Regions from separate parts of the Actinomadura sp. 6N118 genome, predicted to be linked through region 1. Evidence: riboswitches for the same ligand, from Rfam matches in the RefSeq annotation. Region 1 holds a riboswitch; each other region holds the start of a gene.
What was found. Region 1 has a riboswitch for cyclic di-AMP ahead of ACH34W_RS29875 (CHAP domain-containing protein). Riboswitches for the same ligand answer to the same signal wherever they lie in the genome.
Positions count from the first base shown of each region.

Region 2: linked by a shared signal. The riboswitch ahead of ACH34W_RS43440 (NlpC/P60 family protein) and the one ahead of ACH34W_RS29875 (CHAP domain-containing protein) in region 1 are both predicted to bind cyclic di-AMP.
Region 3: linked by a shared signal. The riboswitch ahead of ACH34W_RS52825 (CHAP domain-containing protein) and the one ahead of ACH34W_RS29875 (CHAP domain-containing protein) in region 1 are both predicted to bind cyclic di-AMP.

Region 1 is NZ_JBIRAZ010000012.1:221,465-225,001, forward strand. Features, by position in the region: gene ACH34W_RS29865 (multicopper oxidase family protein) at 1-1,077, opposite strand, end outside; gene ACH34W_RS29870 (hypothetical protein) at 1,168-1,599, opposite strand; cyclic di-AMP (ydaO/yuaA leader) riboswitch at 1,893-2,027, shown strand; gene ACH34W_RS29875 (CHAP domain-containing protein) at 2,028-3,014, shown strand; gene ACH34W_RS29880 (MFS transporter) at 3,087-3,537, opposite strand, start outside.
Region 2 is NZ_JBIRAZ010000023.1:159,337-162,873, reverse strand. Features, by position in the region: gene ACH34W_RS43445 (LuxR family transcriptional regulator) at 129-359, shown strand; gene ACH34W_RS43440 (NlpC/P60 family protein) at 905-1,867, opposite strand; cyclic di-AMP (ydaO/yuaA leader) riboswitch at 1,871-2,051, opposite strand; gene ACH34W_RS43435 (amino-acid N-acetyltransferase) at 2,263-2,778, shown strand; gene ACH34W_RS43430 (RDD family protein) at 2,782-3,537, shown strand, end outside.
Region 3 is NZ_JBIRAZ010000042.1:29,472-33,008, forward strand. Features, by position in the region: gene ACH34W_RS52820 (CDP-glycerol glycerophosphotransferase family protein) at 1-411, opposite strand, end outside; gene ACH34W_RS52825 (CHAP domain-containing protein) at 724-1,461, opposite strand; cyclic di-AMP (ydaO/yuaA leader) riboswitch at 1,474-1,625, opposite strand; gene galT (galactose-1-phosphate uridylyltransferase) at 2,296-3,312, shown strand; gene ACH34W_RS52835 (pyridoxal phosphate-dependent decarboxylase family protein) at 3,472-3,537, shown strand, end outside.

The sequences.
Region 1 (3,537 bases):
GAAGGCGCCGGATTTGGCGGTGACGATGACGTCGTAGCGTTCTCCCATGCCGATGAGCAGTGCGTCGGTAAGGGTGGGACGCACGGGGAAGCCGTCGGTGTGAGTCACGGTCATCCGGTGTCCGGCGAGGGCGACGCGGAATGCGGTGTCGCCGCTGGCGTTGATGAATCTGATGCGAACGCGGTCGCCCGGCTTGGCCTTGAACGTCTGCGGTGCGCGGGCGGTGCGGCCGTTGATGAGGTAGTGCGGGTAGCGGACGTCACCGGCGTCGCCGCCCAGCAGTTTGCTCTCGGCGCCCATGAGCATGTGGGAAGTCGGGCGCGGTGCCGGGGAGGGCGTCGTTCCGCTGCCCATACCTTCCATTCCGGGCATGTCGTGTCCGCCGCCGCTGCTGTCATCGTCCATGTTCATCCCGCCCATTCCCCGGCGTAGCTCCGCGAGGACCTGGTCGGGGTTGCCGGTGACGCCGTCGAGCCAGTCGTCGAGGATGACGATCCATTCGGCGTCGTAGGAGAGTGGCTCGTGCGGGTCGTCGACGATCAGCGGGGCGTAGAGACCGCGGTCGAGTTGCGTGCCTGAGTGCGGGTGGAACCAGTAGGTGCCCGGATCGGGCGCGGTGAACTGGTAGAGGTAGTCCGCTCCGGCCTTGATCTCGTCCTGGGTGACGGCGGGAACGCCGTCCGCGTCGTTGCGCAGTGCCATGCCGTGCCAGTGGATGGTGGTGGCCTGCGGCAGGCGGTTGATCAGACGGGCCCGGACCACCTCACCGGCCTTGACCCTGATCGCGGCACCTGGCAGCGCGCCGCCGTACGTCCAGGTCCGGACCGTACGGCTGCCCAGATCGACAGGGCCTTCGACGGCCAGGAGCCGGAAATCGCGCACGGTGCCGGGACGCCGTCGGGCCTCGGTGTCACTGACCTGTCGCCCGGTGGGCGAGACGAAGGTCTGGCCGTTGTCGCCCTGCTTGCTGCATCCCGCCAATGCGGCGCCGCCGACGGCCAAGAGCCCGGCTCGCAGGAGGGCGCGGCGGTCGAACGCGCGGCGGTCGAACGCGCGCCGGTCGAAATAAGTCGTCATCGAACTACCTCACACAAATTCACATGGATGATTGCGGACCGTGACCGAGGGGAGGTGCTGCTGGACAGCACTGGACTCGGTGACGCGTGTTCACATCCGCAGAATCGCTGTGCGAGTGAGATGGACGCCGAACAGCGGAGGGCTTCGGCTGCTCGAACGGGCGAGGTGCAGAACGGACTGGCGCCGCTCCGTCAGTGAAAGGGCGCACCACCGGGAACCCGCCAGCAGCAGCAACATGACTGCAGTGACAAGGGCAAGGCAGACCGGCAGCGGGTCGAGCATCCCAGCGTTCCTGTCGCCGGTCATCATCACCGGCGTAGTCGGTGAGAACGCGGCGGGACCATGTGCGGCGTGTTCGGCGACAGTCCCGGCGATCGGGCTGACGACGACAGCTGACGGTGTTGGGACGTGCTCTCGATGAGTTGTGTGGCCCAGCGTATGCATCAGGGTCAGCCCGACGAAGACAGCCATGAGCAGCAGCCATCGGAAAGTCGCTTCCGCGGCGCGCTGCCCTGCCGTCATCGCCTCAGGCCTTTCCTTATCGTGGCCTTTCAGGTCACCGGCCAAAAGTACTATGCACGATAGTACTAGGTCATCCGGGCGGGCGATGTCGGCGGCGTCTCGCTGCCGACGCCGTGGATGGATGAGCGGGAAGGCTTGCCCGGCCCACGTGATCATGGGCGTCCGGCGTTGAGGGTAGATCGTTTATACGTCTTCTTGGGTTCCAGTTGCCGTTCTGTCGGATTTGCTACTACATTGCTTCGTAATTCGTTCGTGACCAACCGACCTCCGCCCTGGAGGTCGCGGACCGACCGCCGAGTCCCGTGCCGCAGCCGGCGCCGCGGGAGCCGGGGACCCATCTGCCATTCGGGGTGAATCCGCCATGCGCGGTAGGGCGACTCCTGGCCCGAACCCGTCAGCTAACCCGGTAGGCCGTATGTGGAGACTTCATGGACCCCGTTGGCAAGATGCTGCTCGACGTCGCCAAGCCCCAGCTCGGTTATCGCGAGAAGGGCGGCGGCTACACCAAGTTCGGCGACTGGTACTCCGAGAACGTCGACAAGGACAACGACTCCTACTTCAAGACAGCGCCGTGGTGTGACATGTTCATCGCCTGGGCTGCCAACCAGGTGGGGGTCCAGGATTGGGTGGGCGAGTTCGCCGCCACCATCGAGCACGCCAAGTGGTTCAAGAAGCAGGATGCCTGGGGGACCAAGCCTGAGCCCGGCGCCTTGGTGTTCTTCGCCTGGTCGGGGTCCAAGGACATCGACGCCATTGGCCACGTCGGCCTGGTGGAAAAGGTCGACGGCCGCACGCTCACCACGATCGAAGCCAACACCGACGCGGTCTACCTCAAGCGCAAAACGCGAGATGTGAAGGACGTCGTCGGCTACGGCTACCCCGCAAAGGTCGAGGTCAAGGGTAAGTCCCTGCCGACAGAGGTCACCGCGCAGGCCACTCCAGCGCCGAAGTACGTGCCCAAACACGCGGCACCCCCGCCGGCGGTCAGTACGGTGACGGCCCCGCCGTCGACCACGGCCGAGGCTGGGCAAACCGGTCAGAGCGCGCCTTCGGCTTCGCTTCCGATGCAGGAGGCTGCGCTCACCGGCACACTTGCGCTCGTCCTTGTGGGCACGGTGGCACTGGCCGTGGGCAAGTCCACGGCGGCGAAGGTGCCCACGGCCGCACCGGTGCGTGTCCGCAAGCGCGGCAAGCACCACCGGACGCCGGTGGCACTGCCCGCCGACGTCACCCCGGCCGATCTCCACGCGGCCGAAGAGTCCACCACCGTGATGCCCGTGATCAGCGCGGCTATTGCTGCCGAGGTGGAGGATCGCGAGTTCTGGGGGCGGGTCTCCCACCTTGAGGACGACCAGGAACTGGCCTTCTGGGACTCGTTGCACGCTGAATTCGTCGCTCCCAGAGAGCTGGTCTGAAGGAAGCGTGAACGAGCGCGAGAACCGCGCCCGGGCACGGTGACCACCTGCCATGCCCGGGCGCGGTTTCCTTTATGCGGGAACCGCCTCCCGCGGACGTTCGGGGGCGGCCGTGAGGCTTCCGGAGCGGGCCAGTGCGTGGATGGCCAGAGCACAGGCCGCTCCCACGGCGGCCAGCGTCCACCAGGGCAGGCTTGGCAGACCTGTTTCACGGCCGGCGTCGAGGGCGGCGCCGGTGAGGAGGTTGCCTATGGCGATGCCGATGCCGGACAGGGTGTTGTAGAGCCCGTAATAGGTGCCGATCATCTTGTCGCCGCCGAGGGCGGCGATGGTGGCCATCTCGAACGGATAGGTGACCATCGTGGCGAGGGTCAGCAGGGCAGCGCTGAGGAGGATGGGGCCGAGCGCGACGGCGTACGCCAGCGGCGCGTTCAACTCTGCGCCCACGGCGGTGGCAGGGACGAAGGAGGCGGCCAGAGCCATCGGGATGAACGAGAGGCCCATCAACGCCAGGCCGCGGGCG
Region 2 (3,537 bases), on a different contig from region 1:
GAAACAGATGATCTAAGTCCGGAGGCTCCGGACCCGGCAACCCAACGCGTACAGATCGAGGCCTACCCGTGCCTGTGCAGCGGACGGCTGCATCCCCGCGGTCATCACCACGGACGAGGGAGGACGGAGTGGAACAGGCCACACTCGCACGTCGTGGCACCGACGATCTGCGACTCAACGAGGAGGAGATCAAACTGCTCGCGCAGATCGCCAGTGGTGTCACAGCCGATGTGGCAGCACGCAAACTCGAGCTGAGCGCGCGGACGTTGAGGCGTCGTCTGCGCACAATCTGTGATCGGCTCGAAGTCAACACCCCTATCGAGGCCGTGGTGTGGGCGGCCCGAAGGCAACTCATCTGAGCAGTCCGGTAGCGAGAGAAGAACTCCGTCCGTCCCCGCAGCGGCGACGCTGACGCCCTGACAGGTAGGTCCCTGCAGGCGGCGTCGCCGCGGACGAGGTTCAACTCATAGGCGGCGGCCACGGGGGGACGCCGCGCTCCCGGACAAGGCATCCGCGACCACAGGCGCCCTGTCGGCCACACATCGTGGCCAGCAAGCCGTCCAAGTGGTCGTGCACACACTCTGCTACAGCCGCGCCAACCGCATGCCGCGCCAACCGCATGCCGTGCCCCCGCATGCCGCGCCACCTGCATGCCGCGCCACCCGCATGCAGCGCCACTTACACAGCGCGCCACCTACATGCCAGCTGCATGCCGCGCCAGCTGCATGCCGCGCCAGCTGCATGCCGCGCCACCTGCATGCCGCGCCTGGTCTTCATATCCGCGTTGCGGCCGTGCATCCTGACCGGACGTTCCATGGGGCCTCATGTGCGTGACGAGGCCCCATGTCGGTGCGGGAATGGCCGTGTAGACCGACAGGTGCACGTGGGCGGTCGATCTGATGGGTCAGGCGACTCGGACTGCGCCGGCGTACGGGCGCCCTGCCAGAGGGGAGATCTTGACCACGTCGCCGGTCTGGGGCGCGTGGAGGAACTTGCCGTCGCCCACGAACATGCCCATGTGGTGCAGGTCGCTGTGGAAGAAGACCAGGTCGCCTGGCTGGAGCTGGCTGCGGGAAATATGGGTGCCCGCGTTCCACTGGCTGCCGGTGTAGTGGGGGAGGCTGATGCCCACCTGCCTGTACGCCCACATCGTGAGACCGGAGCAGTCGAAGGTGGAAGGGCCTTCCGCACCCCAGACGTAGGGGCGGCCGATCTTGGACATCGCGTATCGGAGGGCTTGGGAGCCCTTGCCGCTGCCCACTACGGGGAGCTTGGCGAGCTGGGTGGGGTCCTTTTTGACCAGGCGGCCGCGGGCCTTCTCGTAGAGGGTGGTGACCTTCTTGCGCTGGGTTTCAAGCTCGGTGCGGAGCTGGGAGACCTGCTTGGCGCGCTCCTCGGCGGACTTGCGCGCGCGCTGAGCGGCCTGCATGGCTTGCATCAGGCCCTGAACGCGTGTGCCGTCCTGGGTCGCGAAGTAGTGGAGGGTCGCGGCCTGATCGAGGAGGCGCTGGGGGTCTTGGGATGCGACGAAGGAGACCGTCGGGTCGGCGCCGCCCTGCATGTAGCTGGTCGCAGCCAAACTGCCGACTTTTTCGCGGACACCTTCGAGTGATTTCTCCTGGCGCTTGGCGTTGTCGGTGGCGACCTTCGCGGCGCGCTGGGACTGCTGGAGCTTCACTTTGAGGCCGTTGTACTGCTCGGTCAGCTGCTCAAGCTGATCAGCGAGCTTGAACGCCTGGGTCCTGAGCTCTTTGGTGGACGGCTCGGGATCGGCGTGCGCGGGAGTGGCTGTGACGATGAGCGCGCCGGTGAGGGCGACAGCCCACGAAAGGCGGCGCGAAAAGGATGCAGGCCGCAACGGCTCCACTCATTCTCCTCTCCTCGTCCGCCTACCGAGTTAGCTGACGGGTTGGGGCCGGAGCAGCCCTTCCGCGTTCGCGCGCGGATTCACCCCAGGCGGGATCGGAGGGCGATCCCCCCAAACCATCCAAAGTGGGTTCCCGGCTCCTCGGAACGCTGGTTTGCGGCCGTGGATTCGGCGGTTCGGCCAGTGGCCGATGTCAGCGCAGGAGACTAACGGAGTCAGACCTCGATGCCAACCAGAACATGCGAAATCGCGGGTGGGTCACCCGCGCCAGTGTGCTTTGCGTCACCTGCGGGCCAGGGGTGTGGTCTTTTTTGTCTAGTCACCCGCATCGTTACCTACCGTAAGGGGGCGTCCACCACAGGTAAAGGGCGCGCGTTCGATAATGTCGTCTGTTTGTGGAAGTAGTGATCCGGCGAGCCCGTACCGCCGATGTACAGGAGATCCGCCGGCTGGTCGATTTGTACTCCGGGCCGGGGCGGCGTCTGCTCAGGAAGACCACGGTGACCTTGTACGAGGATGTGCAGGAGTTCTGGGTCGCCGAGGACCGGCAGGGAGAGCCGCGGATTGTGGGATGCGGCGCGCTGCACGTGATGTGGGAGGACTTGGCCGAGGTCCGTTCGGTCGCGGTGGAGAAGGGGCACGGCGGGCGGGGCATCGGGCACCGCATCGTCAGCAAGCTCCTGGAGACCGCCCGGGAACTCGGCGTGGAACGGGTGTTCTGTCTTACCTTCGAGGTGGACTTCTTCGCCCGCCACGGGTTTCAGCCGATCTTGGGTACACCGGTCTCGCCCGAGGTGTATGAGGAACTTCTCCGTTCGTATGACGACGGCGTTGCCGAGTTCCTGGACCTTGACCGGGTCAAGCCGAATACGTTGGGAAATACCCGGATGTTGCTTCGCCTGGAGGACTGACCGATGAGTGAATCCCCTTATCGCGGGAGGCCGCAGTACACGCAGTCGGGCCCTGGGCAGCACTGGCAAGGCGGCCAGATGCCGCCTCAGCACTGGCAGGGCGGTCAGCCGCCGCCCCAGCAGCATCAGCCCCCGCCCCAGCAGCAGTGGCAGGGCTCCCAGCCGTACTACGACGACACGGCCGAGGCTGCCGAACTCCCGCTCGCACCGATCATGAGGCGCGCGGGCGCGCGTCTCATCGACAACGCCCTCGTGGCGACCTTCGGCTTCGCCCTGGTGCTGCCGATCACCCTGGGGGTGATCGGCCTCGACACGGCCGGAGACAAGGCCAACACCGAGGGCGGCATCTGGAACTGGCCGATCCTCTTCACGCTTTTCACCGTTCTGTCGGTGCTGCCGTTCATCTATGAGTCGGTCCAGCTGGCCATGTCGGGACGGACGCTCGGCAAGCGCATCCTCGGGCTGGGCGTGGTCCAGGTGCGCCCCGCGGGCGAGGCCCTCACGACCTACCAGGCGGTCTGGCGCGCGGCCATCAACAACGTCGCCTACCAGATCGGCGTCTTCGTCTTCCTGGCGCTCGCGGTCATGATCTGGGACTACCTCGCGTACGGCATGCTGCTCGTCTGGGCCGGCGCCCTGATGGCGTACCTGTGGGCGATCTGGGACCAGCCACTGCACCAGTCCCTGCACGACCGCATGGCGGGCACGATCGTCATCGACGAACGCGGTCAGTACGTGGAGGAGTACGACGAGACCGCT
Region 3 (3,537 bases), on a different contig from region 1:
CTTGCACGAGGCGTTGGGCAACGCGAGCACGATCCGCGTGCAGAGGCCCGACACCAGATCGGCCCCGGTCTCCTCGGCGGCGGCGATCAGATTGAGGCAGGCGTGCCGGTCGAGGAGGTCGTCGCTGTCCAGGAACATCACGTACCGGCCGCGCGCGTGCTCGGCCCCGACGTTGCGCGGCCGGCCGCAGCCACCCGAGTTGGACGGCAGGCGGATGGAGCGGACCCGCCCCGGGTGCTCGGCCGCCAGCCGGTCGGCCACCTCGCCGGTCCCGTCCGTGCTGCCGTCGTCGACGACCACCGCCTCGACTCCGCCGAGCGACTGGCCCAGCACGGAGCCGACGGCGCGCGGCAGCCGCGCTGCGTCGTTGTAACCGATCACGACGACGGTGACATCCGGGCGCCCCGGCATCGAATGCTCCCTCCGCTCCGTCCCATCCCGTCCCGTCCCGTTCGCCGTGTTCCTTTCCAGAAACGCGGGATCATGGGCCTAAGCAGGGGCAAAGCGTCCGAATGATTCGTATTACCCGGGAGGCGCCGAACTCGGCCTAGGGAGGCTTAGACAGGCATAGCGAGGCTTAGGAAGGCATAGGGAGGCTTAGGAAGGCATAGGGAGGCTTAGGAAGGCATAGGGAGGCTCAGGGACGAGAGCGGGCAGAAACACCCGAAGGCGCCCAGCCGGAGCCGTACGCCTTCGAAGCGGGGTGGGGGAAGGTCTTTGGGGTCAGGACTTCTTGTAGTCGGCGTAGTCGGGGTAGCCGTAGCCCACGACGGACGACTTCGGCCGGACCTTGCTGACCACGGAGTTGCTGATGTTGCCCTCGATGGTGGAAATGGTGCCGTTGCCGTTGTCCTTGACGACCATGCCGACGTGGTCGATGCCGTCGACGCCGCCTGACGAGCCGTTCTGCCAGTCGAAGAAGACGAGGGCGCCCGGCTTGGCCCGCTGGCCCCACCGCTTGGTCTTCGCAAGCCACCTGGCGTGCTGGACGGTGTAGGCGTCCCAGCCCATGCCCTTGACGCCGGTCTGCGCACCGACCCAGGACACGAACATGTTGCACCAGGCTGCGCCGCTGTATTCGGCGATGTTGCCGCCGTCACGCCGGGCGGTGAGCTTGGCCTCGTTGGTCTTGATGTACCAGTCGTGGAACTTGGTCCGGCCGTTGGCGCCTTCGGTGATGCCGACCTGCTTCAGTGCCAGGCTGATCGCCTTGGCCGAGCTCGCGGCTGTGGCGGCCTTCTTGGCCTTGGCCTTCTTGGCCTTTCGAGCCTTACCGGCGGCCTTGTGGGCGTGCGCGGAGCCGGCGACCCGGGCGTCGGCGCGGGCCTCGGCGGTGCCGGAGAAGTTGACGGGGCTGAAGACCGAGAGCCCGAGGGCACCAGCCAGGACGGCGCTGAGGGCGACGCCCACGGCGGCGGCCGGATCATCGGACACAGGCTTCACGATCTTGCGGTCGAACATCAAAGAGAACTCCCTTACTCCCATGACGCCTACCGGGTTAGCTGACGGATTCGGGCATGGAAGAGCCCTACGGCGCACGCGAAGGAGCGCCGATTCACCCCTGCAAAATGGGTCCCCGGCTCCGCATCCAGTGGAGGGGGATGCGGACTCGGCCTAGGGCACCGCGAGCGCGGTGCCCGGCTATTCGGATTGATCTCGTAACGAGGCGCGGAACACACGGCCGCGCGTCATGGCCAGGTAAAACGGGCCATGTTGGGGGGTCAAGTCCCTGATGGGGCTCGAGACCTGGGCACAACGCATGGGGTGCGTCGCGAGATTGCAATAGAAGGTATCAAACCCTCACGCGATGGCAAACCACCACCAAAGATTCTTCTTGAAGAGGTCACAGGATCCCAACGTAAGCATGCTCCAGACCATTCCCGGACCACCAAAGTGGGGTCAAGATTGTTTGTCAGGAGGGGCCGGGAGGCACGGAAAGACGGGGTGTGCGGCGCCTCAGCCGAGGGGGTCGCGGACGCGGCGTCGCGCCGTACGAAGTGAGATGCGTCACCAATCGGCGACGAAGATCTCTTCACCTTCGCCTTCCACAAGATCGGTGAGCCCGGCCAGGCCACCGGCGCCGGCGAGAACGCGGCCCTGTGCCGCTCCTGCCCAGGCGCGGCTCCTGCGGCGATTCCGTCCTTGCCGTCCCGGCCGGATCATGCGCTTGACCCCACGATGACCAAATGCGTGTTTCTAACAGGAACATGTGCGTTCGACTAGATCATCCGGCTGTGCGCACCACCGAGGTTCCGCGTCATGGGAGGCTGGGGCCATGATTCGAGGATGCGGACGGTGAAGCGCACCGTCACCCGACTGGCGGACGGCCGCGAACTGATCTACTTCGACCGGCGGGACGACGCCGACCGGAGCGCCATCGACGAGCGGCCGCTGCCGGAACGCGCCACGGCGTCGGAGCTCCGGCACGACCCGCTGCTCGACGAATGGGTCGCCATCGCCGCGCACCGCCAGACCAGGACCTTCCTGCCCTCGACGGACGACTGTCCCCTCTGCCCCTCCACACCGGGGCGCCCGACCGAGATCCCGGCGCCGGACTACGAGGTCGTGGTCTTCGAAAACCGGTTCCCCTCGTACGGCGACGGCGCCTCCGGCGGGCGTTGCGAGGTGGTGTGCTTCACCTCCGAGCACGGCAGGTCGTTCGCCGAACTGCCCCCCGAGCAGGTGCAGACCGTCATCGAGGCCTGGGCGGACCGTACCGCCGAGTTGTCCACGTACCCCGGCGTCGAGCAGGTCTTCTGCTTCGAGAACCGCGGCGAGGCGATCGGCGTCACCCTGCACCACCCGCACGGGCAGATCTACGGCTACCCGTTCGTGCCCCCGCGCACCCGGCGCATGCTGGACGTCGCGCGCCGCCACCCTGGTGATCTCTTCGCGGAGGTGCTGTCGGCCGAACGCGAGGAGGGCGTACGCGTTGTGGCGGCCAACGACCTGTGGACGGCGTTCGTGCCCAAGGCGGCCCGCTGGCCGTATGAGGTGCACGTCTATCCGCATCGCCGCGTACCCGACCTGCCCGCCCTGGATAGCGCCGAGCGCGAAGCCCTCGGAGCGCTCTATCTCGACCTGCTGGGGCGCCTCGACCGGCTCTTCGGCATGCCGCTTCCCTATGTGTCGGCGTGGCACCAAGCCCCTGTCCGTACAGACCGCGACTTGGCGTGGCTGCACCTGGAGCTCTTCTCGATCCAGCGCGCGCCGGGGAAGCTCAAATATCTGGCGGGCTCGGAGTCGGCCATGGGCGCGTTCGTGAACGACGTAAGCCCGGAAGACGCCGCTCGCAGGCTCCGCGAGGCCTGACCCTGGCCTAAACCCGGCCTGCCCCCGGCCTGACCCGCCAGGCCACTTCCCGGCATTGGCCCGCGACACGGCACAAGCACGTTCTCTAGCGTTCATGAGGCGCCCTCCCGACCCTAGGAGACCGTCATGGACGCCCGGCTAGCAGATGACCTTGCCCGAATGCCCGAACTGCTTGAACACGTGCGGGTGCGCGCCGCCGACCTCCTCGCCGGGCTCGCTGAGCGC